Corallococcus sp. EGB: one gene and its partner. The protein of the gene in region 1 interacts with the protein of each later gene in a pairwise test. Links are inferred from orthologs where the notes say so. Each region holds a gene or a part of one and is shown in the gene's direction. Other genes may lie near its edges.

Region 1 (7,515 bases):
GAAAGAAACCGGGGTTCTTAATTTGCATCAAAGAGATGTGGAAGTGGTAAGGGGGCGGGACGGCGGGCGTACATTGGGGTACGTAGGCTGAGGGAGAAACCGAACCCATGCTCGACGCGTTCATCATTGAAGAAATCAAGCGCCGCGAGCGGCTCCGCCGCGAGGATTACGAGCGGCCGGTGGTGGAGCTCCCACTGCCTGCACCCGATGACCGTCCCCACCGGAGGACGGACACCGAGGACGAGAAGCCGTCGCGAGGCGTTGTCGTCATCGACCTTCGCGCCTGATGACCCATCCCACCCGTGGCTCCGGTGCCACGGCGTGTCTTCAAGCCCGCGGCCGGGCCGACCCTCGAAGGGCGGCTCCCGCGGGCTTCTCACTTGCGGGCGGCCTTACGCCGGTGCCAGGAGCAGCAGGTGCCGGGGGTGGTACACCTCCCACAGCACCGTGCCCTTCTGGAGGGGGTTGTAGGGCTGCAAGGCCAGGAGGACCTTCTGGCGCCACTCCTCCGGCAGGGCCTCCTCCCCATGGAAGGCGCCCACCAGGGCTCCCGTCACGGCGGCGTGGACCTCCGTGTCGCCGCCCCGGTGGATGACGTCCAGCAGCGCGGCCTCGGCCGTGGGGACGTGGAGCAGCTCCCAGAAGGCCAGCCGGAACGCGGCACGCACCGCGTTGTTGCCGGGCCGGTGCATGTGCAGCTCCGGCCCGTAGAGCTGCGGGTCGTCCCTGGCCGCGAGGGCCAGGTCCTCGCGCAGCAGGGCCGCGGCCTGGGCCACCTCCTGCACGTAGTCCTTCTCCTGCTTCCCCAGGGCGGCGCCCGCCAGGGAGATGCCCACCTCGGCGGCGGGCAGCAGGTCCGCGGCCTTCAGGTTCGGGCCACCCGTCACCGCCTTGGCGATGGCGGCGCACAGCCCCGCGCTGGCCAGCTGGCTGCGCGGGTCGAAGTGGGTGAGGGCGGTGTCCTCCAGCGCGGCCTTCGCCAGCGCGAACGAGTCCCTCGCCAGGTGGATGCCCAGGGGGACCACCCGCGGCAGGGCGCCCGCGGGGGCCAGGCGCCGGAGGTTCTTCAACCAGACGCGCTTGCCGGAGTGCATCAGCTGCGGCGGGAGGCTGGCGTCACATTCCTGGAACAGCTCCTTCATGGGCTCGCTGACGGAGATGGCGTGGGACTGCCAGGCCCGGTAGCGCTTGAGGGCGTCCCCCGCGTCGTAGCGCTTCATGTCCCGCAGGCTCAGGGCCAGCGCCACCGCCAGCTGGGTGGGTTCCGTCACCTGCCCCTTGCGCAGGTCGTGCGGGCCGCCTCCGTGCATGCCCAGGTACGGCCCCTCGGCGAGCTGGGGGAAGGCCGGCGCGTAGAAGGGCCTCCCCGCGGTGGGGACGGCGAGCGCGTTGCCGATGGCGAGGCCCAGCAGGGCCCCCCGGGCGCGCTGGCCGGGCAACGGGTCGGGCCCCGTGGTGCGTCGCTTGGGAGGAGGAGGCATTCGGCGGCTGGACACTGTAGCAGGCGGCCCTTGCGAGCGCGCTTGCCCGTTCTGGCCGTGCCCCGTAGAAACGGCGCCCTATGACCGAGATCGCTCAAATCCTGGCGCGTGAAGTGCTCGATTCCCGTGGCAACCCGACCGTGGAGGCCGAAGTGCTGCTCGTGGGCGGCTCGCGTGGCCGCGCGACGGTGCCGTCCGGTGCCTCCACCGGCGAGCACGAGGCGCACGAGCTGCGGGACGGCGACAAGAGCCGCTACCTGGGCAAGGGCGTGCAGAAGGCCGTGGACCACGTGCGCGACACCATCGGGCCGGCGCTCATCGGCATGGACGCCGTGGACCAGGTGGCCGTGGACAAGCGGATGATCGAGCTGGACGGCACGTCCACCAAGTCCAAGCTGGGCGCCAACGCCATCCTCGCCGTCTCCATGGCCACCGCGCGCGCCGCGGCGGACGCGCACGGCCTGCCGCTGTACCGCTACGTGGGCGGCCTCCAGGCGCGCACGCTGCCCGTGCCGCTGATGAACATCCTCAACGGCGGCGCGCACGCGGACACCCGCGTGGACGTGCAGGAGTTCATGGTGGTGCCCGCCGGCGCCAAGACGTTCGCGGAGGGCCTGCGCTGGGGCGCGGAGGTGTTCCACGCGCTCAAGAAGATCCTCAAGGGCCGCAAGCTGGCCACGGGCGTGGGCGACGAGGGCGGCTACGCCCCGGACCTGCCGGCCAACGAGGAGGCGCTCAAGCTGATCATGGAGGCCATCGACGCCGCGGGCTTCAAGGCCGGCGAGCAGGTGTTCCTCGCGCTGGACGTGGCCGCGAGCGAGTTCTTCGACAAGGGCTCCAAGAAGTACAAGCTCAAGGGCGAGGGCAAGGAGTACGACTCGCAGGGCCTGCTGGAGTACTACCGGAGCCTCAGCCAGAAGTACCCCATCATCTCCATCGAGGACGGCATGGCGGAGGATGACTGGGAGGGGTGGAAGAAGCTCACCGACGCGCTGGGTGACAAGGTCCAACTGGTGGGCGACGACCTCTTCGTCACCAACGTGGAGCGCCTGTCCAAGGGCATCGAGACGGGCACGGCGAACTCCATCCTGGTGAAGGTGAACCAGATTGGTTCGCTCACGGAGACGTTCGACGCGGTGCGCATGGCGCACAAGGCGGGCATGACGTCCATCATGAGCCACCGCTCCGGCGAGTCCGAGGACACCACCATCGCGGACCTGGCGGTGGCGCTGGACTGCGGGCAGATCAAGACGGGCTCGGCGTCGCGCTCCGACCGCGTGGCCAAGTACAACCAGCTGCTGCGGATTGAAGAGGAGCTGGGGTCCGGGGCCCGGTACGCCGGCCGGTCCGCCTTCCGCTCGCTCGCGAAGAAGCAGTGACCGTGAGCACTTCGCGTCCCCGCATCCTCGTCTCCAACGACGACGGCTACTTCTCCGAGGGGTTGCAGACGCTGGTGGAGGCGGTCAGCCCGCTGGGCGAGGTGTGGGTGGTGGCGCCTGACCGCGAGCAGAGCGCCGCCTCCCATGCCATCAGCCTGCACCGGCCGCTGCGCATCAAGGAGGTGCGCGAGCGGTGGTTCGCCGTGGACGGCACCCCCACGGATTGCTCGTATTTGGCGGTGAACCACCTGCTGAAGGACAATCGTCCCCAGCTCATGGTCTCCGGCATCAATCACGGCGCGAACCTGGCGGACGACGTCACGTACTCCGGGACGGTGGCGGCGGCCATGGAGGCGGCGTTCCTGGGCGTCCCGGCCATCGCGTTCAGCCTGGTGACGCGGGGGCCGTTCGACTTCGGGCCGGCGGGCCGCTTCGCGCGGGCGCTGGTGACGGAGGCGCTGGCCCGGCCCCTGCCGCCGAGGATGCTCCTCAACGTGAACATCCCGGGGGGCGTGGAGCCGGACGGCTACGTCATCACCCGGCAGGGGCGGCACTCCTACGGCTACAACGTCGTGGAGAAGGAGGACCCGCGCGGCCGCAAGTACTACTGGATTGGCGGCACGGAGTACGCGCACGAGGACATCCCGGGCAGCGACTGCAACGCCGTCTTCGACGAGAAGCGCGTGTCGGTGACGCCGCTGCACTTCGAGATGACCGACCACGGTCGCATCCCCGAGCTCTCGGGGTGGAACCTGCAGGGCTTCACGCGGCATGGTTCGGGCGGCGGTGCCTGAGGTTGGGGCCGGGCGGCTCCAGCCGAGCGGGCAGGGCGCTCTGGGTGTTGCTCGCGGCCGCGCTGTTCGGCGGCTGCGCGAGCACCCGGGGCGCTTCCGCTTCGGGCCTGGAGACCGCCGTGCAGCCCGAGTCGGCGGGGAGCGGCAAGCCGCTGTCCTTCGCGCTGAGGCCCACGCACGAGGAGCCGGAGCTGGTGGCGGTGCGCCACCGCGTGGCCCCGGGCGAGACGATGTACCGCATCGCCAAGACGTACGGCATCACGGTGGAGGAGCTGGCCCAGGCCAACGGCATCAAGGACCCGCGCGAGCTGGCGGTGGGGCAGGAGCTGATGATCCCGGGCAGTGAGCCGCCGACGTACGGCGACCCGGGGCCGCTGTCCGACGAGGAGCCGGAGCTGGTGCTGTCGAAGCCGGGGCAGGCGCCGGTGTCCACGCCGCGCCGTCCGGTGCCGGCGGTGTCGCGCAAGGAGGAGCCGCCGAGGGCGCGCGTGGTGTCGGGGCGCCCGGGTGCGCCGTCGCGTCCGAAGCTCGCGACGCAGGGGATGCTCGACTGGCCGCTGCGCGGCGTGCTGTATGGCCGCTTCGGCAAGAAGGGGAAGGAGCCGCACGACGGCATCGACCTGGCGGCGCCCGCGGGCACGCCCGTCAAGACCGCTCAGGAGGGCACGGTCCTCTACGCGGGCGAGCAGAAGGGCTACGGCCTCATCGTCATCGTGGAGCACGCGCCGCCGCTGATCACGCTCTACGCGCACAACCGCGACCTGCGCGTGAAGACGGGGCAGAAGGTCCGGCGCGGGCAGGTCATCGCCACGGTGGGCGAGTCCGGCCGCACGTCCGGCCCGCACGTGCACTTCGAGGTGCGCGTGGACGGCAAGCCGGCGGATCCGCTGGAGTACCTGGGCGTGATGCCGTCCGCGTCCGACTAGGTGCCTTGGGGCGCGGGGGGTGTTTCGCGGGGCGGATAGCCGCCGCTGTGACGCGCACGCTCGCGCACCAGGGCGAGGATGTTCTCGCAGGTGGGCATGGGCTTGCCGGTGAGCTGGCCCAGCTCCACGACGGCGCCCAGCAGCGCGTCGATCTCCATGGGGCGCCCGCGCTCCAGGTCTTGAAGCATGGACGTCTTGTGCGCGCCAACCTGGGCCGAGCCCTGGATGCGCTGATCCACGTCGATGAGGAAGCGCGTGCCCAGCAGCTCCGCCACGGCCTGGGCCTCCAGCATCATCGCGCGAGCCACCGCGCGCAGGTCCGGCTGGCGCGCGAGCACGTCGAGCGTCGCGCCGGTGAGTGCCGACAGCGGATTGAAGGCGAGGTTGCCCCAGAGCTTCACCCAGATTTCGTCGCGGATGCGGGGGCGCACGGGCGACTTGAGCCCGGCCTTCATCATGAGCCGTGAGAGGGCCTGCACGCGGGGGCTCTTGCTGCCGTCGGGTTCTCCCAGCGTCACGCGGTCGTTGTACGTGTGCACGATGACGCCGGGGGAGACGACCTCAGCGGCCGGGTACACCACGGTGGCGATGACGCGCTCGGGAGGCAGGGTGCGCAGCAGCACTCCGCCGGGGTCCACGCTCTCGATGTGGCGGCCCGCGTATGCGCCTTCGAGTCCGTGGAAGTACCAGTAGGGCACGCCGTTGATGCCGGTGACGAGCGCCGTCTCCGGGCCCAGCAGCCGCGCGATTTGAGGTGCGGCGGCGGGCAGCGCGTGGGCCTTGAGCGTGAGGAAGACGTAGTCCTGCGGGCCCGCGTCGTCGGGTGAGTCCGTGCAATGCGGACGCACGGTGACCGTCTCGCCGCCGCTGGTGAGCGTGACGCCATTCGCGCGCATGGCGTCCAGATGAGGGCCTCGCGCGATGAACGTCACGTCCGCGCCGGCCTGGAGCAGCTTGACGCCGAGGAACCCGCCGATGGCGCCCGCGCCGAAGATGGCGACCCTCATGACGTGAGCCCCAGCCGCGCCGCGAGCCCGATGCGCTGCACCTTGCCGGTGGGGCCCTTGGGCAGCTCCGTGAGGAAGACGATGCGGCGGGGCACCTTGAAGTCCGCTACGCGCGCCGCCACGAAGTCGCGCAGCTCGCGCTCGGTGGGTTGGTGGCCTTCGCGCGGGATGACCGCGGCGGCGACCTCCTCACCGAGCTTGGGATGGGGCAGGGCGAACGTCACGGCCTGCTGCACGGCGGGGTGATCCAGCAACACGGTGTCCACCTCCAGCGGGCTCAGCTTCTCGCCGCCGCGATTGATCAGCTCCTTCAGCCGGCCGGTGAGCCGCAGGTAGCCCTGCGCGTCGAGCGTGCCCTGATCGCCCGTGCGGAACCATCCGTGCGTGAAGGCGCGCGAGTTGGCCTCGGGATTGTTCACGTAGCCGGACATGACGTTGGGACCTCGGATGACCACTTCGCCGGGCGTCCCCGGAGGCAGCAGCGTGCCCGCGTCGTCCATGATGGCGACCTCGGGCCCGGCGGCGAGCCCCACCGAACCTGCGTACCGGGGACGCGGTGGCAGCGGATTGGAGGCCATCTGGTGCGCGGCCTCCGTCATGCCGTAGCTCTCGATGACGGGCACTCCGAAGACGCGCTCCAGTTCCTCCATCACCTGCGGCGGCAGCGACGCGGAGGAGGACCGGATGAAGCGCAGCCGGTGGCCCTTCAGGCTGTCCGCGTTGCGGCGGGCGCGCTCCAACAGAGCCTGGTGCATGGTGGGCACGGCCGTGTACCAGGTGGGGCGGACCTCCTCGAACCAGGTGAAGAAGCGCAGGGCGTTGAAGCCGGGGGAGCACACCACGCGGCCTCCGGCGCCCAGGCTGGACAGCACCGCCGCCACGAGCCCGTGGATGTGGAACAGCGGCATGATGTTGAGACACGCATCCGTGGGCCCCAGGTCCAGCTGCGCGCCGATGTGTTTCGCGGAGGCGCTGAGGTTCGCGTGCGTCAGCGGCACCTGCTTGGGCCGCGCGGTCGTGCCCGACGTGTGCAGCACCAGTGCGACGTCGTCCGCGTGGGCGGTGCCCGGCCGGTGCGCCTGGCGCGATGGCGGCTGTGCCGTCTTGAGGGTGAAGTGCCCCGCCGGCCCATCCACCGTCGGACTCAGCTCGATGAGCGGGATGCCGCGTGCGCGCGCGACCTCGCGGGCCGGCGCCTCCGTTCCTTCGAGCACGATGAGCGCTCGGGCCTGAAGGTCGTCCAGGTAGAACGCGAGCTCCTCCGCGCGGTAGGCGGGATTGAGCGGCGCGGTCGTCGCGGCGCTGGCCACGGCGAGGAACGCTGCCGCCATCTCCGGGCCGTTGGGGAGCACCAGCGCGACGCGGTCCCCCTGGCCCAGGCCCCACGCGTTCAACTGCTCGCGGATCCGCGCGGTGAGCTCCCGCAGCGCGCCGTGGCTCATGCCCTGCCTGCCGGGCGCAGCGAGCGCTACGTCCTCCGTCCGTCCGCGAGCGAGCAGCGCTTCGAGGGTCTCCATGCGCTCCATGCCGGCCTCCACGTCCTCGGGGTCCCCTTCCGAATAGGGCCATGGATCCTCCCGGGCAACCGCTTTGTGCGCGGGCCTGGGGCCTTCTGCTTCCAGGAGGCACTTCCCGCTTCGAGCGTGGCCCGGCACGCGGCTTTCCGGCGCTCTGCTATACCGGCCTGCCGGGAGGCATCACCATGTCGCGGCAAGTGGCGCTCATCACCGGTGCATCGGCGGGGCTTGGGGTGCAGTTCGCGGAGCAGTTCGCGAAGGACGGGCACGACGTCATCCTCGTGGCGCGCGGCGTGGCGAAGCTGGAGGAGCTGGCCCGGAAGCTGGAGCAGGCGCACGGGGTGAAGGCGCACGTGCTGCCAGCGGACCTGGGACAGCCCTCCGCGCCAGAGCAGCTCTTCGCGCGCGTGC
Region 2 (4,185 bases), 4.2 Mb from region 1 along the record:
CTCCTGGTGGATGGAGGGCAGGGCGGCCAGGCCGCGAGCCTCCACGGCGGACAGCCTGCGCCGCGAGCTCTGCAGCTGCAGGTCCTTGCGAGCCAGTTGGAAGCGGGCGCGCAGCGCCTCCAGCTCATGGGGGTAGAGCTTCTCCGCCTTGACGAGCACGTTCTCGCGCACGCCCACCTTGCCGAAGTCGTGCAGGAGCGACGCGTACCGCAGCTCCTGCAGCTCCACGGCGGTGAAGCGCATCTGGGCATAGCGGCCGGTGGAGTGGTGCTCCAGCGCCTGGGCCAGCGACACGGTGAGGTCCGCGACGCGGCCGGAGTGGCCCGCGGTGGTGGGGTCGCGCGCTTCGATGGCCACGACGGACGCGGAGACGAAGCCCTCGAAGAGGCGGTTGATCTCCTCGTGGAGGAGGGCGTTTTCAATCGCGCCGGCGGCCTGGGCGCCCAGGGCGAGCAGCAGCTCCTCATCCTCCGCGTCGAACACCTGCCCGCCGCGCTTGTTGAGGGCCTGGATGACGCCGGTCACCTCGCCGTTGGCGTCGCGCATGGGGACGCAGAGGATGGTGTGGGTGCGGTAGCCGCTGGAGACGTCGAAGCTGCTGTTGAAGCGGGGGTCGGCGTAGGCGTCGGGGATGTTGATGACGGCGCCCGTCTGGGCGACCTGGCCGGCGACGCCGCTGCCCATGGGGAGGCGGATCTCGTTCTTGGAGCCCTGGGCCACCTTGCTCCAGAGCTCATTGCGCTCGCGGTCCAGGATGAAGAGCGAGCAGCGGTCCGACTCCACGACCTTGGTGGCCTCATAGAGGATGAGGGGCAGCAGCAGGTCCAGGTCCCGCTCGGCGCTCATCGCCTTGGCGACATCCAGGATGGACGTCAGCTTCGCGAGCCGGCGGTTCAGGTTGGGGGAGGCGGGCGCGGACTGAGGAAGCACCGAGGCGGGCTCCGTGGGATGCGGCGGGTGGCCGCGGGCGCACCGGGTTGTAGCATGCAGGATGTGTCGGCTGCCCGGGCCCACCCCCTGTGGGGTCCACCTCTGTCCGCCAGCCCGCTGTCCTGCCGGGCGAAGGTACCGTGGCCCGCCGGAAGCGGTTATGAAGCGCCGCCATGACCCGCCCCGTTCGCATCTCTCCGTCGCTGCTCTCCTCTGACTTCAGCCGCCTGGGCGAGGAGGTCCGCGCCATCGAGGCCGCCGGCGCCGACTGGATTCACGTGGATGTCATGGATGGCAGGTTCGTGCCCAACATCACGTTGGGGCCGGTCATCGTGGAGGCCATCAAGCGCGTGGCGACGAAGCCGCTGGACGTGCACCTGATGATCGTGGAGCCGGAGAAGTACGTGGACGCGTTCGTGAAGGCGGGCGCGGACGTGCTGACGGTGCACCAGGAGGCGAGCCCGCATCTGCACCGCACGCTGCAGCACATCCGCAATGCGGGGGCGAAGCCGGCGGTGGTGTTGAACCCGGGCACGCCGCTGGTGGCGATCGAGGAGGTGCTGGGGGACGTGGACATGGTGCTGCTCATGAGCGTGAACCCGGGGTTCGGGGGCCAGTCGTTCATCGAGTCCACGGTGGACAAGGTCCGCCGGCTGCGCGGGATGTTGGACGCGCGGGGGCTGAAGGACGTGGACATCGAGGTGGACGGCGGCATCAACGCCCAGACGGCGAAGCGCGTGGTGGACGCGGGGGCGACCGTGCTGGTGGCGGGCAGCTACGTGTTTGGCGCGAAGGACTACGCGCAGGCCATCCGGTCGCTGCGGCCCTCGTGAGTCAGGCGGCTTCGGGGGAGGCGGGCGGGCGCGCGGCGGCGGCGGCCATGCGGGCGATGCGGGTCATGAAGGTGGGGTCGCACGGCTTCACTTCGTAGTCGTCGGCGCCCAGCTCGAAGCACACGTGGCGGGTGAATTGATCCTCCACGCCGCTGAGCATGATGACCTTGCAGTCGCGGGTGATGGGGTCCTTCTTCAGCTGCGCGAGCAGATCCCTGCCGTCCTGGTGCTGGTTGATGTCCAGGATGATGACCGCGGGCCGGTGCTTGCGGGCCAGCTCCAGCACGTGTTCGGAGGTGGTGTCGGACACGCAGACGAGGCCCGAGCGCTTGGCCTCTCGAGCGAGTGCGGACACGACAAGGGGCTCATCGTCCGAGATGAGGACAGTGGGAGCAGTCATGGCCCTCTGTGGGGGAACAGGGGTGGATCAACGTGCAACATCTTGGAAGTACAGGAAGGCCCGGATCTTGTGAAGAGGGTGAACATTGTCCCGTCCTAAAGGGTATGTAGGACAACAGTCGGGCAGGCGAGGGGGGCGGGAGGTGGAGGGGAAGGGGAGGGCAAAAGAGTCCGTTGACTGAAGGAAGCGGCTCGGATAGATCCGCCCACGCTTCGCCGGGCCCGAGGGCAGTTCCTGGCGCAGCACCGGATATCGGGGAGTGGCTCAGCCTGGTAGAGCACTTGGTTCGGGACCAAGGGGTCGCAGGTTCAAATCCTGTCTCCCCGACCAAACGATGAAGCGGGCTGGAGATCTTCGGATCTTCAGCCCGTTTTCATTTTGGGCTTCCGGCTTCGGCCCTCCCAGCGCGGCCTGCCGCTGTTCGTTGGACGCTCGGGCGGCGAGCGCAGGCCCCACGTTGTCGGCGGCGTCAGGCCGGTGTCGCGGTGGAACGTGGTGGTGCCCGGCGGCTCCGCGATGAGCTGGCTGCCCCGGCACACCAGGCGCCAGCGCGCGTTTCCCTGCACCTCGCCACTGCCGTCCACGGACCCGTACCAGGTCAGGTCGATGGCGGTGGACGAGTGGGGCGCCGCCTCCACGTGCGTGGGCGCCGTCGGGGGCGTGGTGTCGTTGGACTGGAAGGCCACCTCCACCCAGGAGTTGCTGGCCTGGTAGCTGTCGGTGGGAAAGCCGCTCGTGAAGGTGGCGGTGGCCAGCAGCGCCCCCGACGCGGACCACAGGCTGCCGGTGTGCGTGCCCGTGTTGCCCGCGCCCTTGTAGAAGCGCCTGCCCTTGAGCTGCCCGGGCGCGTCGCTGCGGAAGCGCACGCCCAGCTCCAGCGCGGCGCTGTCATTGGCGGCCTCCACGGCCGGGACCGCGGAAGCGTCGAAGAGGGCGCGCTCCCCCCTGCCGCGCACTTGTTTGCGATTTGCTTTTGATGTTTCGAGGATGCGATTGAACACGCGGCCCGGTGAAGGCTGATATCCCAGGGGTCCCAGTGGCAATGACCCTCAGTGAGTCCCCAGTCATGGCTGGGCCCGGGGCTGATGCTCCTCCTGTCGACCGTTCGTCCGATGCGCGGGGTGGATGTTGACGCAATGTCGAGGCTTGGGTCAGGTCAGCACCAATGCCCGACCATCCCTCGCCTTCCGCGCCCCCCTCCTCCGACGAGCAGCTCCAGCGCGCGTTGCGGCGGCTGGAGGAGTGCGAGCGCGCCGAGAAAGTGGTCGCCGCGGCGGGCATCGGCCGTTGGTCCCGCGACCTGTCACAAGCCCACGTCGTCTGCGACGCCATCTGCCGCGTGCACTACGAACTGCCCCCGGACGGCGCGGTGACCCCGGCCCAACTCCAGGAGCGCATCCACCCGGAGGACCGTGAGCAGGTGTGGGACGCGGCGCGGCGCGCGATGGAGGGGCAGGCGCCCTTCGAGATGCGCTTCCGGCTCCACCCGGGCGCGGAAGGCTCCATCAAGTGGTTGCATGTCACGGGCTCCGTCTTCCACGACGCGGAAGGGCGCGCGCGGCACTTCGAGGGCATCACGCGGGACATCACCGCCGAGCGGCAGCTCGAGGAGTCCCTGCGCCAGACGCTCATCGAGAAGAACGACTCGCTCCAGAACCTGGAGCTCATCAACAGCACGGGCCAGGCGCTGGGCGCGGAGCTGCAGTTGGAGAAGCTGGTGCAGGGCGTGACGGACGCCGCCACCCAGCTCACCCGGGCCGCGTTCGGCGCGTTCTTCTACAACGTGCTGGATGAGCGGGGACAGACCTACATGCTCTACACGCTCAGCGGCGTGCCCCGGGAGTCCTTCTCGAAGTTCCCCATGCCGCGCGCGACCCGTGTCTTCGAGCCCACCTTCAAGGGGGAGGGCATCATCCGCAGCGAAGACATCACGAAGGACCCTCGCTACGGCCATAACGCCCCCCGCAGGGGGATGCCCGAAGGCCACCTCCCGGTGCGCAGCTACCTGGCGGTGCCCGTGGC

Evidence for each region. The genes of interacting proteins can lie anywhere in the genome.
Region 2: the proteins of eno (region 1) and rpe interact in binary tests that used the Escherichia coli proteins (3 or more experiments, as listed by UniProt). The link is inferred for Corallococcus sp. EGB from one-to-one orthologs.

Annotation. Positions count from the first base shown.
Region 1 is NZ_CP079946.1:4,021,236-4,028,750, forward strand. What follows is about bases 836-3,710. They hold eno (phosphopyruvate hydratase), read left to right. Parts: upstream 836-1,561; coding sequence 1,562-2,860; downstream 2,861-3,710. Other genes in these bases: KYK13_RS16995 (ADP-ribosylglycohydrolase family protein), read right to left, coding at 836-1,481; surE (5'/3'-nucleotidase SurE), read left to right, coding at 2,863-3,654; KYK13_RS17010 (peptidoglycan DD-metalloendopeptidase family protein), read left to right, coding at 3,699-3,710. In the rest of the region: KYK13_RS16990 (hypothetical protein), read left to right, coding at 108-287; more of KYK13_RS16995, read right to left, coding at 393-835; more of KYK13_RS17010, read left to right, coding at 3,711-4,580; KYK13_RS17015 (2-dehydropantoate 2-reductase), read right to left, coding at 4,577-5,587; KYK13_RS17020 (acyl--CoA ligase), read right to left, coding at 5,584-7,113; KYK13_RS17025 (SDR family oxidoreductase), read left to right, coding at 7,290-7,515. UniProt on the Escherichia coli protein: Catalyzes the reversible conversion of 2-phosphoglycerate (2-PG) into phosphoenolpyruvate (PEP). It is essential for the degradation of carbohydrates via glycolysis.
Region 2 is NZ_CP079946.1:8,198,827-8,203,011, reverse strand. Bases 1-2,933 are described here. They hold rpe (ribulose-phosphate 3-epimerase), read left to right. Parts: upstream 1-1,103; coding sequence 1,104-1,763; downstream 1,764-2,933. Other genes in these bases: KYK13_RS33385 (DUF4082 domain-containing protein), read right to left, coding at 2,526-2,933; KYK13_RS33395 (two-component system response regulator), read right to left, coding at 1,765-2,163; KYK13_RS33405 (HD domain-containing phosphohydrolase), read right to left, coding at 1-930. Also shown: more of KYK13_RS33385, read right to left, coding at 2,934-3,119; KYK13_RS33380 (GAF domain-containing sensor histidine kinase), read left to right, coding at 3,329-4,185. UniProt on the Escherichia coli protein: Catalyzes the reversible epimerization of D-ribulose 5-phosphate to D-xylulose 5-phosphate.